2 regions of the Gottfriedia sp. NPDC057991 genome follow, and region 1 is predicted to be linked to the other one. Evidence: riboswitches for the same ligand, from Rfam matches in the RefSeq annotation. Region 1 holds a riboswitch; the other holds the start of a gene.
The links. A riboswitch is a leader RNA that binds a small molecule or an ion and turns the genes downstream of it on or off. The one in region 1 is predicted to bind thiamine pyrophosphate.

Region 1 (3,426 bases):
GGAAAGCATTTATTCCAATGATTATAGGATTTGGTTGTAATGTACCTGGAGTTATGGCAGCTAGAACAATTGAACAGCCTAGAGAGAGACTACTCACAATTTTGTTAACACCATTAATGTCTTGTTCGGCACGTTTACCAGTGTATGCACTATTCGTTGGAGCCTTTTTTGCGAAAAACCAAGCAATAGTTGTATTTTCACTTTATATACTCGGAATAGTAGTTGCACTAATATTAGCTAAGGTTTTTTCATCTACTATATTAAAGGGTGAGTTTTCATTATTTGTCGTAGAACTCCCACCGTACCGTATGCCACAAGGTAAAGCTTTGTTTAGAAGTACATGGGATAAAGGTAAAGGATTTATTCGAAAAGCAGGTACGTTTATTTTTGGTGGTTCTGTCGTAATATGGTTATTATCTTACATGGGACCAAGTGGTTTAGGTGTTTCGATGGATGATAGCTTTTTAGCAATGATTGGGGGCATACTTACACCAATACTTGCACCGTTAGGATTCGGAACATGGCAAGCAGGTGCTTCTTTACTAACAGGATTTTTGGCTAAAGAGGTTGTCGTATCTGCCATGAATATCATCTATCACGTGCCGAATGCGAATTCTTTACAAGGGATATTGTCAACACAATTCTCTGCACTTTCTGCATTTAGCTTTATGGTTTTTGTCTTATTGTATGTACCATGTCTTGCAACTGTTGCGACAATTCGTAAGGAAACAGGTTCAGTGAAATGGACGTATTTCTCAGTTGGATATGCATTAGTTATTGCATATGTATTAGCGCTAATGATCTATCAAGTTGGGAGTCTATTAGGCTACTAAAGAAAGGAGTATTTACTTATGATTGTCAATATTATAATAGGAGCTCTTATTTTTGGATACGCAGGGTGGACACTTTTACGATATATAAAGAAAACTAAAAAAGGTAAATGTGGTTCCTGCTCAATCGCAAAAACTTGTAGTTCAAATTGTGATACAAATTATTCAAAATAGAAATATAGCGTTAACTAGAAAAGATTTAATTTAAAGTAATCTGTCTAAATACTTGAATTAAGTAGAAGGATTAATTAAGATGATAAAGTAATCAACTTAAATAATTGAATAGTACTAGGGGTGCCGTAAATGGTCGGCTGAGATTAAGACACAATAGTCTTTGACCCTTTAACCTGATCTGGATAATGCCAGCGTAGGAAAGTGAACGGTAGAATACATTTTTTGTATTCATAACATTGATTTGTTCGAGCACAGGTCCTTATGGGATTTGTGCTTTTTTGTATTTAAAATCAAGTTTCATCTTCTATCTGTAAGATCAAAGAGTTCTATTCATGAAATAGGGGGAAGAAAATTGAAAAAAGTATTAACGATAGCAGGCTCTGATTCAAGTGGTGGTGCAGGTATTCAAGCGGATTTAAAGACGTTTTCGGCTCATCGTGTTTTTGGAATGAGTGTAATTACAGCAGTAACAGCTCAAAATACGCAAGGAGTGTTTGCAGTACAAGACATGACACCAGAGATTATTGCTAGTCAGTTAGATGCAATTTTTACTGATATTGAAGTAGATGCTGTAAAAATTGGAATGGTATCCAAAATAGAGACGATTAAAGTAATTGCTGAGAAACTAAAGCAATATAAACCAAAGCAAATCGTAGTTGATCCAGTTATGGTTTCAAAAAGCGGATTTGATTTATTAAGTCCGGATGCAAAGGAAGCTTTAATACAAGAATTGATTCCGCTAGCAACTGTAATTACGCCAAATCTTCCTGAAGCAGAAGTTATTACCGGAAGAAAAATTACAACGATTGACGAGATGAAAGAAGCTGCTATTCAAATTCACTCATTAGGTGCTAAGAACGTCCTTGTAAAGGGTGGTCATCTAGAAGGTGAAGCGACCGATATTTGTTTTAATGGTGAGGAGTTTACAAGCTTTAACAGCGTTAGAATTAATACAATTAATACCCACGGTACAGGTTGTACTTTATCTTCAGCGATTACATCTAATTTAGCAAATGAACTTGAATTAAATGAGGCAATTAGAGAGGCGAAAACCTATATAACATTAGCAATTCAACATTCCTTTTCAATCGGAAAAGGGGTAGGTCCTGTCCATCATTTCTACTCATTGTATGAAAAGGCAGGCGTTCAACATGTCTAATCAAAATGCAAAAATGACAAAGTGGAACTTTACAACACTTTGGTTTGGTGCGGCAGTTTCCGTAGCGGAAATTATGACTGGTGCACTGGTAGCACCACTAGGTTTTAAGAAAGGTTTGACGGCCATTTTAGTAGGGCATTTACTTGGAACACTATTACTTATTTTAGGTGGAGTCATTGGTTCTCAACAAAGATTGTCAGCAATGGAATCTACAAAAATTTCATTTGGTAGCTATGGTAGCTATTTGTTTTCGATTTTAAATGTTCTACAGTTACTAGGCTGGACGGCAATTATGATTTTAACAGGAGCTCGCTCAATCAATTTAGTTACAATAAAAGATTATAAATTTGATCACTTATGGGTTTGGTGTTTAGTAATTGGAATATTAATCGCAATCTGGTTGTACTTTGGACAAAATGCTTCAAAAAAACTTAATAGTTTAGCCGTTTGTTTATTATTTGTTCTAACAATTGTACTGTGTTTTGTTATTTTTAAAAGCGATAAAATCTTAACTCAACCAAGCACTACCGGATTATCTTTTGGAGAAGCAGTTGAATTATCAGTCATTATGCCACTATCGTGGATTCCATTAATTAGTGATTATACTCGATTTGCAAAGACAACAAAGGATGGAGCAATTGGTAGTTTTATAGGTTATATGTTTGGTAGCTCTTGGATGTATATTATTGGGCTAGGCGCAGCACTTGCTTTTAATGAAGTAGACCCGGTTGCTGTTTTAATGAGTGCAAATCTAGGATTGTTTGCAGTAGGTATCGTCGTCCTAGCTACTGTTACAACAACATTCATGGATGCATATTCTGCCGGAATATCAGTTACAACCATTTTTCCAAAACTAAATGGAAAACATATAGCCCTTATCGTTACAGCTATAGGAACATTATTAGCCGTTATTTTCCCAATTGAAAAGTATGAAGGATTTTTATATACAATTGGTTCATTTTTTGCACCGCTATATGCAATTTTATTAACGGATTATTTTATTCTAAAAAGAACAAGTATAAATAAATCGTTGAAAATTGATTGGATCGCGTTTATTACATGGGTTTTAGGAGTTTTTATTTATCGTAAGTTTGTACAATTAGACTTCTTCCTTGGGGCTACTGTACCAAGTATGATTTTAATTTGTGTAATCTATATTGTTGTTCAATTTGTTATAAATAAGCTTTTTCCAAAGAAAATAGGGAGAGAAAAAAATGTTAACTATGAATGAAATGAGTCAAATACTTGAAAGCGTGAAAGAGA
Region 2 (3,426 bases), on a different contig from region 1:
TATTTCTTTTATGATTTCTTCTACCCTATTCATATAAGGCTCACACCCTTATTGATAGATTTCTCCGCCTTGTTTTCTAAATTCAAGTGCTTTTTCTTTCATTCCTTCTTCAATGATTGAATCATTCTGAAGTTCTTCTTGTTTTACTAAATCTCGAATATCTTGTGAGATTCTCATACTACAGAATTTTGGACCACACATTGAACAAAAATGTGCTGTTTTAGCTCCTTCAGCAGGTAATGTTTCATCGTGATATTCAATTGCTCTTTCAGGATCAAGAGAAAGATTAAACTGATCACGCCATCTAAATTCAAATCTAGCTTTAGAAAGTGCATCATCTCTTTTTTGTGCACCAGGGTGTCCTTTTGCTAAGTCAGCTGCATGCGCCGCTATTTTGTATGTAATAACGCCTACTCTTACGTCTTCTTTATTTGGAAGACCTAAATGTTCTTTCGGAGTTACATAACAAAGCATAGCAGTACCAAACCAACCAATCATTGCTGCACCGATTGCTGAGGTAATATGATCGTATCCAGGTGCAATATCTGTCGTTAGCGGTCCTAATGTATAAAATGGCGCTTCCTGACAAATTTCTAATTGTTTCTCCATATTCTCTTTAATTAAATGCATTGGTACATGTCCCGGTCCCTCAATCATAACTTGAACATCGTGTTTCCATGCAATTTTCGTTAACTCACCTAGTGTTTCTAACTCAGAAAATTGTGCTTCGTCATTTGCATCGGCGATTGAGCCTGGTCTCAGTCCATCTCCTAAAGAGAATGTTACGTCATAGCGCTTCATAATTTCACAAATTTCTTCAAAATGAGTATACAAAAAATTCTCTTTATGATGAGCTAAGCACCATTGAGCCAAAATAGACCCACCACGAGATACAATTCCTGTCACTCGTTTTGCCGTTAATGGTATATAGCGTAATAATACACCCGCGTGAATCGTAAAATAGTCTACACCTTGTTCAGCTTGCTCGATTAGAGTATCTCTAAATACTTCCCAGCTTAAATCTTCAGCGATTCCATTAACCTTTTCAAGCGCCTGATAAATCGGAACTGTCCCTACTGGTACTGGAGAGTTTCGGATAATCCATTCACGTGTTGTATGAATATTCTTACCAGTAGAAAGATCCATCATCGTATCCGCTCCCCAACGAGTAGCCCATGTCATTTTTTCTACTTCTTCTTCGATTGAAGACGTGACAGCTGAATTACCTATATTGGCATTAATTTTCACATGAAAATTACGACCGATAATCATTGGCTCACTTTCAGGGTGATTAATATTCGATGGAATGACAGCTCTTCCTATTGCAACCTCATCACGAACAAATTCAGCTGAAACATTCTCTCGAATCGCAATAAATTCCATTTCAGGTGTAATAATCCCTTTACGAGCATAATGCATTTGCGTAATATTTCCATGATCCTTTGCACGTAACGGTTTTCTTTTTAACCCTTTAAATACTTCAACATTATGTTGATCTGGCTCTTTTCTATATCCATTATCTTCAGGCTTTACTTCGCGCCCTTCATACTCTTCAACATCATTTCGTTCAATCACCCAGTTTTGTCTAATCGCCTTAAGTCCCTTTCGAATATCAACTGAGCTAGCTGAATCTGTGTAAGGTCCGCTAGTGTCGTATACTCTAACTGGAGCATTTTCTTCTTCTCCAAAAGTGCCAGTTGTTGGACTTAATTGAATCTCACGCATTGGCACCTTAATGTCAGGTCTAGATCCTTCAACATATACCTTCTTACTCCCTGAAAAACTAGACATGATGGAAAAATTCATTTCATTTACAGAATTGTTCATTTGATTTCATTCCCCTTTTTAATTGGTTTAAAAAGGACGAAATCCAATTCATTTAAAGCATGAAAAAAGCCGGAATCTTATTTTTAAGACCCGGCTAAGTGTTAGCAAAACTACATTAACAATTATGAAATCATTAATGAGAAATTTCTAACTTCCCCACGCTGGTATGAACCAGATCAGGTCCTGAGGGTTAAGAAACTTAATTGCGTTTCTCTCTCAGCCCAACTAATTGGACACCCCTAGTCAATCTATTAAATTGTTCAAACTAAATATAAACCCACAAATTTAAAATGTAAATGTTTTTATTTCCCTAAATTTTTACAGAAATTCCAAATAAAAAAATTTTTTTGTTTTTTTATACTCCCAAAAATACTTGATTTCACTATACTTCAAGCCCAATTTCTGGTAATAAAATTAGACTAGTAAAAATAAATTTAGTATTGAATATTATTTTTTATATGCTATGCTAAGATTAATTTTCATACATATTCATCACTAGGGGATCCCTTGATAAGGGCTGAGAATAAAGTAGTTACTTTTAAACCCTCAAAACCTGAACAGGCTAGTACCTGCGTAGGAAAGTGGCGCACTTTAAACTTTTTTCGCGTGCATTGTAACCACTTTCTTTTTTTAGGAAAGTGGTTTTTTTGTTGAAAAAATTTTGATAATGAAAGAGGCTGGGACATGGAACTTATTGCAATTACAGATGATCAGCACTCAGTCGAAGTACTTGCTACAAAAATAATTCAAATAATCGATGCAGTCGACTATGTACATATTCGCGAAAAGTCGAAAAAGGCAATCGAGCTAATATCACTCTTAAATCTACTAAAAATAAACAAAGTAGATATGAAAAAAATTGTTTTAAATGATCGTTTAGATATCGCTATTTTCTCTAACCTATCAAATATTCACTTGCCAGGACATGGTCTTCCACTTGTTGATGTAAAAGAATATTTTCCTAATTTACGAGTAGGAAAATCAGTTCATACACTTACTGAAGCAATACAGGCAGAAAATGATAAAGCTGACTATATTATGTACGGTCATTGTTTTGAAACAGAGTGTAAAAATGGATTAACACCTAATGGGATTGAACTAATTCCAGAGATGAAAAAAACGTTAACTATACCAATCTATGCAGTCGGCGGATTATTACCTGAACATATTCAAGTTCTAAAAGAGAACGACATTGATGGTATTGCTGTAATGTCTGGCATATTTTCTGCCCGAAATCCTCTAGAAGCTGCGCTGCAATATTTTGAAAGGTGCAAATTCGCTTATGAACAAGAAATATGATGTTGTAGTAATTGGTGGTGGAATAATAGGTTGTTCCATTGCTTATTATCTAGCGAAAGAAAATATTCATGTCGCAGTTCTTGAAGGACAGCAAGTTGGACAGAAAACAACTAAGGCAGCTGCTGGAATGCTTGGTGCCCATTCCGAGTGGGATCAGTCCGAGTCATTTTTTACTTTTGCTAGAAACAGTCAATTAACTTATTTTCAACTTCAAGAAGAATTAAAAGAATTATGTGGAATTGATATTGAACTAAAAACAGGTGGCATATTCAAACTAGCTTATACAGAATTAGAAAAAAA

Region 2: it holds a riboswitch for thiamine pyrophosphate, as region 1 does, so the genes downstream of both, thiC (phosphomethylpyrimidine synthase ThiC) here and thiD (bifunctional hydroxymethylpyrimidine kinase/phosphomethylpyrimidine kinase) in region 1, are expected to answer to the same signal.

Annotation. Positions count from the first base shown of each region.
Region 1 covers NZ_JBHVQN010000003.1:276,671-280,096, reverse strand. Annotated here, with positions in the region: gene feoB (ferrous iron transport protein B) at 1-833, shown strand, start outside; gene ACFVR2_RS12840 (FeoB-associated Cys-rich membrane protein) at 852-1,004, shown strand; TPP riboswitch at 1,111-1,221, shown strand; gene thiD (bifunctional hydroxymethylpyrimidine kinase/phosphomethylpyrimidine kinase) at 1,357-2,163, shown strand; gene cytX (putative hydroxymethylpyrimidine transporter CytX) at 2,156-3,394, shown strand; gene thiM (hydroxyethylthiazole kinase) at 3,378-3,426, shown strand, end outside.
Region 2 covers NZ_JBHVQN010000005.1:369,442-372,867, forward strand. Annotated here, with positions in the region: gene ACFVR2_RS18270 (hypothetical protein) at 1-33, opposite strand, end outside; gene thiC (phosphomethylpyrimidine synthase ThiC) at 49-1,827, opposite strand; TPP riboswitch at 1,964-2,078, opposite strand; TPP riboswitch at 2,315-2,424, shown strand; gene ACFVR2_RS18280 (thiamine phosphate synthase) at 2,512-3,126, shown strand; gene thiO (glycine oxidase ThiO) at 3,110-3,426, shown strand, end outside.